Regions from separate parts of the Candidatus Clostridium radicumherbarum genome, predicted to be linked through region 1. Evidence: riboswitches for the same ligand, from Rfam matches in the RefSeq annotation. Region 1 holds a riboswitch; the other holds the start of a gene.
The links. A riboswitch is a leader RNA that binds a small molecule or an ion and turns the genes downstream of it on or off. The one in region 1 is predicted to bind cyclic di-GMP.
Positions count from the first base shown of each region.

Region 2: linked by a shared signal. The riboswitch ahead of ACJDUH_RS00310 (peptidoglycan-binding protein) and the one ahead of ACJDUH_RS01570 (LPXTG cell wall anchor domain-containing protein) in region 1 are both predicted to bind cyclic di-GMP.

Region 1 is NZ_JBJHZY010000001.1:315,223-321,260, reverse strand. Features, by position in the region: gene ACJDUH_RS01575 (L,D-transpeptidase family protein) at 1-937, opposite strand, end outside; gene ACJDUH_RS01570 (LPXTG cell wall anchor domain-containing protein) at 1,172-3,010, opposite strand; cyclic di-GMP riboswitch class I at 3,165-3,250, opposite strand; gene ACJDUH_RS01565 (sensor histidine kinase) at 3,446-4,891, opposite strand; gene ACJDUH_RS01560 (response regulator transcription factor) at 4,906-5,604, opposite strand; gene ACJDUH_RS01555 (hypothetical protein) at 5,827-6,038, shown strand, end outside.
Region 2 is NZ_JBJHZY010000001.1:37,246-43,283, reverse strand. Features, by position in the region: gene ACJDUH_RS00310 (peptidoglycan-binding protein) at 1-2,235, opposite strand, end outside; cyclic di-GMP riboswitch class I at 2,305-2,389, opposite strand; gene pfkB (1-phosphofructokinase) at 2,576-3,505, opposite strand; gene ACJDUH_RS00300 (DeoR/GlpR family DNA-binding transcription regulator) at 3,499-4,275, opposite strand; gene ACJDUH_RS00295 (tetratricopeptide repeat protein) at 4,509-5,246, opposite strand; gene glgP (alpha-glucan family phosphorylase) at 5,435-6,038, shown strand, end outside.

The sequences.
Region 1 (6,038 bases):
TAAAGTCCTGTGTTTCTGCTGATGTATTAATGGCATAGCCATAATCCCCGCCGCTTACTTTTATTGTTTTTCCTGAGGAGGTAGTAAAACTTCTTGTTTTCCCAATGGTATTATAATTATTGAAGAGTCCAGTTAAATAACTCTTTACCTTTACCTCATCAAGACTAACTTTAAAGTTTTCATCTACACTAAGCCACTTATTTATTATTAAACCATCTATTATTTCATTTTTGTCTCCAATATTATAGGTAATCTTGGAGGCTGCATATTTATTAAGAATATTTTTAGTCTCAATTATTTTTTCAGATTTTGAAGTATATTGTGGATTTATATAACAATTTATAGCTTCCAAATCTAAAGAAGTGCCCTCCTTTAAAATTGCCTTTTCAACTTCATTATATAAAATATCTTTATTAATTTTATTTCCTGGGATTTCCGGTACAATAATATACCCACTCTCTGTATAGGTAAAGCGGGGATTCTTAGGCTCAACAATGTTACTACTATTAAGGCAGTTAAGCTTATCAAGCTGCTTTTTTAGTAATTCTCTATCAAAGGTAACACCAACAGTAATTTCATTATTTTTTTTATTGCTAAATGCAGTAATCCATTTTAAAGCACTTTGTTTATCCTTTAACTTCTTAAATTCCTCCTCAGAAGTATACTTTAAGTCAATATCAACTGCGCTTATCTCTTCCTTTGCTCCGCCTCTCTCTTTTAATTCCAAGGTAAAGTCTTGAAGCTTTGATGACATTTCACTTTTTACTTCCTCAACAGTTTTACCTGAAACATTGATGCAGTTAATGGTGGAGCCATAATAAAAATGCTTTAAAAAGTAAATTGATGTCCCAAAATATATAATTAGTAAAGAGCAAAGAGGAATTAAAATGACTAATAAAATTTTATTTGGTTTAGGTTTTTGTTTTTCCTTTTCCATAATACCAGCCCCTATGAATTACTAGCCTTGAACAATTAATAGTTGTCCTTGCCTATGTATTATTTATAAGCTCTTTAATTATATAGACGAATTACTTCCTTTATTTAATGCAAAGCTCATAATTCATTTTATGAGGCAATATTTATTTTTAAAACCATTGTTAATATATAGCAAAATAAAATAAAAACCTAGAGAATTTTCTCTAGGTTTTTTGTATATTAGATTCTACTGCTCTTAATTGCCCGCTTTTACTGCTTTATCTTTTCTAAAGAACATAAAGCCTCCAATTAAGATAAACGCAAAGGCTAGGAGCATTAAATTATTAAAATTTATTACTGATCCTGTTTGAGGAAGCATACCATTTGCTTCAGCAATAGTATACTTACTAAAGTGACTAGTATCGAAGGTAAAGGTCATTGTATCTTTATTATAGCTTCCACCAACTTTTTCCCACTGCTTTGTATTTTCGTTGTAGTAGAAAGCGGCAAGTTTCGTAATATCTAAACCACTAATTTCATCTTTAGACAATTTTACAGATATATTAGCTTTTCCACTTTTAAATGTATGTATATCCTTTATTTTCGTGCCGTCCTGTTTATATGCAGAAAGGCTAAAATCAAATACCTTCCCTACACTTTTAAGTGAATTTAAAACTGCATCTCCTACTACTAAATTTTGTTTTAAATTTACATAGTCTCCTTGTCCTATTCCATTAAAATCTATAGTAGAAAATGGAAGACCAACTATAACATTATTAGAATTAAGCTTTATGCTTCCTTTACCGCCATTTATGGACGCAGCATCAATTTTAGCTTCTACAGTTTTTACATCTGTAGGTATAACTGGTGTTATATCATTTACAGCATCCTTAGATATTTTACTTGAATTTAATGTTATGAGGGCATCTTTGCCATTAAGAGTTGTTGTGAAATTTTCTGAAGCTGGTGCTGCTGGAGCTGCTGATGAAGGTTGGTCTATAGATATTGGTGTATAGCCAAACCCTACAATACCACATGTAACTAAATGCTGATCATCATACACATTAAGTCCAAGCATACCGCTAGATACAATATACTTATCTACAAAGCCCTGGTCTTCCAACTTTGAAATGACCCCATCTGTATCTATCCACATATTTCCATTGATATCGCCTGATTCAAAAAATTGTTTTGCAGATAAATCATATTCTTTAACAAGGCTAAGACCATTATTACTAATTGTATACTTTTGTATGATATTCTTCACTACGGCATAGTTAACTGGTGAAATTTCTTGAGTGTATACAAGCAATGTATTGTTTGTCCCAGGATAAATAGCTTTAATATGATTTGTACTATTTATTGAATATTCCTTAATTGTGTTATCATTTAAGATCCTAAATACCTTATTATCAGCACCTAATGCAAGGGATTTAAAAAACCACATACTTCCATCTAAACCCTGTTGCAGCCTACCATATGTGTTATACAAAGAATCTCCCTTTTGAAGAACAAGTTCTTCATGGGAAAATCCCTTATCATTATATATTATGTATTTTGTATTATAATCTGTAATTTTTCCATTTGCATCATAGATTGGAATATTGTTTTGGTCTGCTGCAAACCAGAATACTCCATTTGCATCTATTTTGTAATCTGTAATATATGCTTTTCCATCACCGTAGATAGGTACATTTTTTACAAATTCCATCTTGTAGGTATTTAAATTTGCCTTATATATTGCATATGGCTGGCTTTGGTCATCTCCATTTGAAGCTACATAAACATTATCGTTATATACTCCTATGTAAATTAAATGCCTTATAAGATTAAAGTCTTGAGAAATTATATGTTTTTGGCCATTCTCTTCAACAAAGAATTTTATATTGTTGTCAACAATTACAGTATTATTAACAATTGTCTTATTTTTATACTGATATGCAAAGCCCAAAGTTTCTTTTCTAACATCCATAAACGTTGGAAGAGAAGAACTAGCTGCTTCAGCCTTAACCTTCCCTGCAAATCCAACTCCAAAAATCAATTGAAATAAGAACAGTACTGCAGTAATAGCACTTAATAACTTTCTTTTTCCCATCTTTTACTCCCCTTTGTATTAATAAAATCAATGATCAAATATAGCTATGGATACTATTTTCTCTCAGGTATACACCTCCAAACAAATCCATAGATATACCTAACTGCAATAATAATACATGGTGTTAGATAAGTAAAAGCGTAAACAATACTATTTAGGTAACCCGGCTGCCTTAGCTTAATAAACTTTAGGCCCGTGGCTTTGCGTCTCTATCTTTCAATAGGTTTGCCTTTATCTATGGTATCTTATTTTAACAATTTATGATGGATTATGTAGTTATATGTAAAATTATATCAAAATGTAACAATATTGTGAAGTAATATTTTACCAAGATTATAATATATGAAATAAAAAAGGAACCCACAGTGAAAGCTTATTTCTCTCCTGCAAGCTCCTTTAACAAAATTACTTAGTAACTAATTTCTATTTAGGGCTTTATTCAACTACTTTAGGTAAAATAATTTTAAAACATGCTCCTGCCCTGCTGTTATTTTCAGCTGTAACCCTGCCATTATGTTTTTCTATTATGCTCTTTGTAATTGCAAGTCCAAGTCCATGCTTACCTCCTTTTCCCTTATAAAATCTATCAAAGACATTCTTTAATTCCTGCCCATCAAAGCCCGGCCCATCATCTTTTATGGTTATATTAATACTGTTACCTAAGCTTTCAAGGCTTACACTAATTTCTTTTTTAGAATATCTCAAGGAATTTCCTAATATATTAATTACAGCTCTTGATAATTTTTCGTCATCTGCCCTAATTATTAGATCTTTATCCTTTACATTAAGGCTTATGTTCACGCCATTTTTTATGGCAATGCCATTTACTCTATCTATACAGCCCTTAAGAAGGTCTTCAGTATTTAAGGCTTCAAGGTTAAAAGCCTCCTGCATGGAATCTAGCTTAGATAAATACAGAAGTTCCTCCACAATATTCGTTAGCCTTTTGCTCTCATCAATTATCACATCAGCTGCACTATTTGTATCCTCTATTACTCCAAGCTTTATTCCTTCTGCGTACCCTTGTATTGACATTAATGGTGTACGAAGTTCATGTGAGGCATTTTGTAAAAAGGTCTTCATGGTAGAGTCATAAGCTTTAAGCTTTTCTGCCATTGCTTCCATAGTCTCTGCCAATTCTCCAATTTCATTATCCTCATATTTTTCAGGTACAATTTTATAATCTCTTTCACCGATTTTCTTGGCATATTCATTTAAAAGTGAAATTGGTTTGGAGATCTTCTTAGATACAGCATTTGAAATTATTAATGCAATAATTGCAGCAACAAGCATTATGGAAAAAAGTATTACATTAATTGAAAGTATAAGCTGACTGCTATTTTTCATGTCTGAATAGAGTATTAAATTCCCTAATGATTTTTTATTTTCTAAAGCAAAGGGATGTATTAGTGCTGCATACTTTATATTTGAAGCACTAAAGTATTCTATTCTATTCTTTTTCAGCCCACTACCTAAAATATTTTTCTTACCTAAGGAAGGTATTATATCATTACTTAATATACCCGCCTCTTCACTTGCTAAATTCCTTGGAAAAATCACCTTCTCATTTACGTTTACCACTGCATATTTTATGTCAAGAAAGGTTTGGGTCTGTTTAAGTATTCTATTTATTTTTAACAGAGAGTTCAGTTCTGTTTTCTCGTCTGCAGTAATATTATCCTTCGTGCTGCTTATAAGCTGCGTATTCAGTGACTTTTGAATAATTTGAGCAGCAGATAAGAGTTGATTCCTGGTTTGATACCTTATATAAATATTGATGCATATATTAAATACAATGGAAGTTAAAATTACCAATATAATAATAATTGATATATGTGATAAAAATATACTTTTCCTAATGGATTTTTTAGAATTATTCATAGATCTAAACCTTCCTATTCCTGTTTACCAGAAATCATAAATCCATAGCCCCACATGGTTTCAATTGTAAGTGCAGCTCCTTCATTATTTAGCTTCCTTCGAATTCTTTTTACCATATCATCAGTAGCACGCGTATCTACTTCCATATCAAAGCCCCAAACCTTATTTAGTAGTTCTTCTCTAGATACTGCCTTATTTACATTTCTTACTAAATAAAGGAATAAATTAAATTCCATGGGAGTAAGCTTTAAATCATGACCATTACAAACTGCATTTCTGCCTTCAGTAGAAATAGTTACATCTAATATGTTTATTAATGCTGAGTTACTCTCTCTAGTTTTCTCAAATTCCATTCTCTTAAATATACTTTTTACTCTCAAAACTAGTTCTACAGGACTAAAGGGTTTAGTCATATAATCATCACTTCCAAGCATTAGACCAGCAATCTTATCAGATTCTCCGTCCTTTGCGGAGATAATAATAATTGGTACGTTGCTTTCCTTTCGTATTTGAGTGCAGACTGAAAGCCCATCTATCCCAGGCATCATAATATCTAGAAGAAGCATGTCAGCAGCCTTTTCCTTAAAGGCCAGTAAAAGCTCCTCACCATTAGTAAAAGCTTCCACAATGTATCCCTCTTTAACTAAAAATATTTTTATTAATTCTTGAATCTTGATTTCATCATCTGCTATATATATAAGTTTTTGTTCCACGTTAATTTCACCTCATATAGACATCTTCACTATCTATTATAACATTTGTCTTTTATATGTAATATAACTGCTAAAAACTTGCCACAATTCTGCCACATTTTATCGGAGATTTAACCTATATTAAAATGGTAAACTTTATTTGTAAGGAGAAAGTAAGGAATACAGGAGGCAGAAAGATTGATAATCTTTCTGTGCAGAATTAGGAATACAGGAGGGATATTATTGAAAAAGATTTTATTAATAATGTTAATGCTTATATGTTTTTTGGCTGCTGGCTGCGAAAGGAGCGGAACATTAACGCCCGTATCAAATAATAAAAAATCCTCTATACTAAGCCCTGCTCAAAAGAATAATACTACTTCAGCAAATATTAATAAGGCCGATGGATCAACTAATATGACCCCATCAACAGATAAGGAAATGCAGGAAGCTTC
Region 2 (6,038 bases), 280 kb from region 1:
GTAGCCATCGTGTGGCTCTCCCTTGGCATTATAAGTTCTTATAATAGAGAAATCCCCATTATAATCACTTGCAGAAGCATCTACTGCATTATAGTAGAAGTTTCCTGTAATAAGGTTTATAGGCTCAAAGCCATATACGCAGTGCTTGTTTCTGCCCATAAGGGCACTATCTATTTCCCTCTTTTTTTCATCACTAAGTGGTGCAGGGGTGTAAGCTTTGCCTTGATTTTTCATAGGATTTCTAATAAACAATGTATTTCCTTCTATAAGAAGGCTGTCTCTAACACTGTTATCCTTCTCAATAGTAGCTGCAGGTACACCATAGAAATTAGCTATATACGGAATTGTATCCTTAGCTTGTACCTGATAAATTTGAAAACTATCGCTGTACCCTGGTGCACCGCTTACTCCATTTAATTCTGCAACAGCCTTAATGCTATATAAAGTGTTGAAGGAATAACCTTTAAAAATATTTGAAGCCTGCCAATTACTTACTATATCCTTATAGATGCTGCCGCTGTAAGGCGTCCCTGTAAGCAAGTCGCTATTAGGATACTTATAGGAGTAGCCTGCATCAACAGTACCAGTATAAGATTGACTTTCATCTTCTAAGCTGTAGGTTACTGCTGAGCCAGGTTTTGCTATACCGTCTGCAAATACTCCATCTAGAGCTAATAAACCATCACTTGTATGCCTGCTCAAGGGTCTTAGGTTTACTTTTGGAGAATCAAGTGGAGTCTGCGTATCTACAGGATTGTTATATTCAGATGTGATTTCAACATAAGGTGCAGCTTGGCACCAGTTATTACTAACACCACCAGAGAAAGTTTCTGGTGGATCGTTATCATTTTCTGTTTTAATAGTTACACCATTATTTGGAGCACCTAATGCCCATTTTTGCACTAAGCTTGTTATGTTCCAAACTACTGGTTGAGGACTGCTTTTTGTTGCATTACCAGAAACAGACTGCGTATCAACCTTAGTATATTCCATTGGTCTATTGCTCCAGCTCATGCCAACTAAATCCACTGGTTGGTCCAAGCTGCAAAGCTGAATATTTCTTGCAGCATCTGTTCCAGTTGTATATCTATATAAAGTTAAAGTAGCTGAAACTATTTTCTTGTCTTGAGTTATATTCACTGGAAATTTTAAATATGATTGGGTATGTCCCAAACCACCCGGTACTTTAGACAATTCCCCAGTTTCATTACCTACATATAAGAAGCCATTCCCAAAATATCTTTCACTAGGGTTGGATTCCTCAACGTGAGTTGATTGTATGTTAGTTATTGCTTCAATATCTGGATCCACTTTTACTGGATAAGCTCTTTCCTTATCTTGAAGCCATTCCTTATTTGCTGTTACAGTAATAATGTCTTTACCGAAGAGCTTCTTATCTAGATGAATTTGAAGATCAGTATTAACTTTTCCTGCGGCATCTGTCATTATAGGTGCATTTATAATGAATAGAGGCTTGTCATTATCCTTTGCATAAGCCGCTATTGTATTTGACTCTTCTTTTAATGTCAAACCTTTTGCTGATATATAATATTTAAATTCATTTTTATCCACATAGTGATTTAGTATTATATCTTCCTTTAAACTCGTGTTCTGTACTGTATATTGATAGTCTATACCTTCAAATACATCATTAAAAAGTATAGCGTTTTCATTTACTGCACTTTTACTAAAGTCGCCCTCATAAGGGTATAGGGTTAGGGAATATCCGTCCTTGCTCATGGTTACCCCATTATCCTTATCCATTAAGGCAGGAAGGGTAGTCGTAAAGTCATTAGCTTTATTTTCATAGTATTCTGTACTACTTTTTCCTTTTCCTACAAGAGTATTATCTATATCTTGAAGGTTCCCATTTTTATCTTTGTAATGTATTTTATCAAGATATACCTCTGTTACGTCATGGTTTGCATCAAGCTTATAGGTTTTACTATTCTCTGTTCTCTTTTCTAACTTTTCCTTGTCTTTACTGTAATTCGATTTTATTTGTGCTTTGTTTACCTGTGGTTTTCTAAGAGCTTTCACCGCTTTAGAAGTGTCCTGCGGCAATACATTAACCTTATCTGTATTTTGATTTATGTCCTTTCCATAGTATTCACCCTTTACAGGAATGCTTGCTATGGTGTTTGCAGCAGCTGCAAATACAGTGCTGCTTGAATTGAGAAAGAATAAGAAAGTAAGCAAGATACTTAAACCTCTTATTCGATTTTGTTTTTTCATGATAACCCCCTGATTAATTCCATAGACAAAGGCAAAGACGTGATATTAGAAATGAAAAATAGGTTCCATTTAGGCAGCCCGGCTGTCATAGGATTTCTCCTTTAGACCCGCAGCTTTGCGTCTTTATCTTTCGATAAATTTGCCATTTTCTATGTTAATTTGTTAAATTATTGAATAAATTGTCAACTTTTAGAGCATTAACTATATGTTAACATAAATTAGTAAAAATATAAATACTTTTTATTTAATTCCATTTCTTATAATAAAAGGACTTGTGAAACTACACTAAAAAATAGTTCACAAGTCCTTATAAATATTACTTAAATATACAATTATTAATCTATATATGCCTAATCTTAACCTTTTGTACTAATTTATTTACTTCCTCTAATGAACAAGCCTCTGTCCCTTCCGTTTCAACAGATGCCGCTCCGCAGGCATTGGCAAAGGCAAGTGTTTCTTCATCACTTAAGCTGTTTATTAAGCTGTAAACAAGGGCAGCTACCATGGAATCTCCTGCTCCAACAGTGCTTTTTACATTTACCTTTAAGCCTTCACAGGAATTTATACCAGCTTTAGTAACATAAATGGCTCCTTTTTCCCCTAAGGATACCAACACCTTTTTCACCCCGGTTTCAATAAGCTGCTTTGCTGCATTAATTACTGTTTCCTCATCTTCCTTTTGAAAGTCCATTAACTTTTGAAGTTCATGGATATTTGGTTTTATTAAATCAGGTTTCTCCTTTAATCCATGCTTTAAAAGCTCTCCATCTGCATCAAGTACTGTAACAGCGCCCTTCTTTTTTGCAAGCTTTATTAGTTTTCCATAAATGTCTATAGGAATGGAAGCGCTTACTCCCCCAGAAAGCACCACAATGTCACCTTTACTACAAAGTGCTTCAAATTTTTCTAAAAAACAGTTTAATTCTTCATTAGTTATTTCTGGGCCTGCCTCATTTATATCAGTATAAACCTTGTTTATTGAATCCACTACCTTTGTGTTTGTCCTTGTACTTCCTTCTATATGAACAAAGCTTGTGTCAATTTTTCGTTTCTTAAGTTCATCCTGAAAATAATTCTCCCAAACCCCGCCTAAAAAGCCTGTGCAGACCGAATCAATATTAAAATTTTTCAATACCTTAGAAACATTAATACCTTTGCCCCCAATATCATATCTGATGCTTCCTGCTCTATTTACTATGCCTAAATTAAAATTGTCAATGGTTAAAGTCTTATCTAATGCAGGATTAAGAGTAACTGTAATTACCATAATTCTTCATTCCCTTTCTTAATAATTTCAACTCCTATGTCTTTATATTCCTTAACAACATTTTCATTTAAATCAGAATTTGTAATTATTAAATCGACGGCCGTAACTGGACCTATTACTGCAAAGCTTACTTGATTAAACTTGGAGCTGTCAGCGGCTAATATAACCTTGCCGGCTGCCTTCATCATTTCCCTTTTCATATGAGCTTCCAGAAGATTAGGAGTAGTAATACCTTCTTTAATAGATATGCCATTTGCCCCAATAAAGGCCTTATCCACTTTAAAATTCTTTAATACCCCTTCTGAAATTGGTCCAACTAAAGCTCTTGTAGTTATTCTAAAGGCTCCCCCAGTTACAATAATCTCTATATCGTTTCTATTAGAAAGCTCTGAGGCAATATCTATGGAATTTGTTATTACAGTAATATTCTTAGCTTTAATACACTTTGCCAGCTGCAGTGTTGTAGTTCCTGAATCCAGTATTATTGTATCTCCATCCTCAATCATGGCTGCAGCTATTTTACCAATATATAATTTTTCAATATACCTTTTATCTTCTTTTTCTTTAAAGCTAGGCTCAAAAATAGCTTTTTCCTTACTTACTGCTCCACCATGAGTTCTCGCCAAGAATCCTTTCGCTTCCATTTCCTGCAGATCTCTTCTAATTGTTGATTCAGATACCTTAAAAACATTTGATAATTCATTTACCTTAATACTGCTTTTTTCTTTTAACAGCTCTGATATTTTAATTTGTCTTTCTTCAGAAAACATGCACAACAGCTCTTTTCATTAATTATTTATGCTCATGTGTGATTATTTATGATTATTTGTTAAAATTATAATGTATAAATTCATGTATGTCAAGGTATTAGTCTGCAAAGTAAAATTACCCTTTAAAAGGCTACAGTGCAATATTCAAAATAAAGAAGCTGCGCGGAATTCTGCTATGCTGACTATAAAAAAAACAAATATAAGCATTTATTTATGCTTATATTTGCTTAATTCTACTTAAGGAGCTGCTGAAATTCTTTACTATTTCTAACATTATTAAAGTCAGGTTCCTCTTTTGCAAGTTCCTTTACGCTGCTGTCAATGTTTATTGCTGTTTGTAAGTTTTTAATGGTGTTTGGAACATCACCTTTTCTTCCATATATACTAGCTTTACCATAATAACTCCAAATATAATTGTTTTCTACTGATAAAGCCTTATCATACCAAACAAGGGCATCATCATAATGAGCATAAAGCTCTAGTGCCAGTGCCTTATTAAAGAGTCCGTAGCCATAATCACTTTTTATTTCTAAAGCTTTATCAATATTTTTCATGCCTTCTATGTATTTGTTTGAATAGCATAGGGCAATTCCCTTAATACTATAGGCCTTGTAAAAATTATTGTCTGCATTTATAATTTCGTCAGCTAATGTTATAGCAGTACTGTACTTTTTACTGTGGAAGTCTGTAAAAGCTGTTTGGTATTTTTCTTCCAGCTGTTTTTCTAGTTCAGCCTTTTTAGCTTCTTCTTCTTTTTTATTCGCCGCTTCTTCACTTAGCTGCTTTTCCTTATCCAAGGCCTCCTTATTACTATTAGCAGCTGTTATTTCTCCACTGACGCTGCTATTTTTTATTTTAAGCTGAGCAATTTTCCAATTGCTCACACCATTATAAACTATTATTCCAATGCCAATTGCTGCTGCAATAGCAAATATAATTATTTTTCTCCCCATAGAAAACTTCCTGAACATATAAATCCTCCAAATGTTAATTAGATATTAAATTAATTATACTACATAATTTACTAAATACAGCGATTTATTTTATAGAGAGAAAAAACACTTAATATTTTTATGCAATCGCTTGCACACGGAATTATTAAAGTGTATAATCTTATTAAATAAATATAAAATTAGGATTAAAGGAAAAGGAGGAAATTATGGATATTAAAAAACTTCCAAGGGTTGCATATTTCTGCATGGAATATGGACTTCATTCTGACTTTAAAATGTACGCAGGTGGACTTGGAATACTTGCAGGGGATCATTTAAAAGGTGCTAAGGATTTAGAGCTTCCTCTAGTAGCAATAGGTTTAAAGTGGAAGCAAGGCTACGGCGATCAAGTAATTGGAGCAGATGGCAGGCCTTATGATGCTTATAAAAACTATAAATATGACTTCTTAGAGGACACCGGTGTTAAGGTTACTGTTAAAATAAGAAATGTGGATGTAGTATGTAAGGTATGGAAAACTGAAGAGTTTGGAAATAATCCATTATATCTTTTAGATACTGATATTCCTGAAAACAGTGAGCAGTGGATAACTGGACAGCTTTACGGCTGGTTTGGAGAAGAAAGGATAGCTCAGGAAATTGTGCTTGGTATAGGTGGAGTTAAAGCTCTAAGAGCACTTGAGATACCTGTTGATGTTTATCATTTTAATGAGGGACATGCTGATTTAGCTGCAATAGAGCTAATAAGAGAAAAAATGTGCTCTGGTTTAAGCTTTGAAGAAGCTTGGAAGGCTACTAGAGATGAGGTTGTAT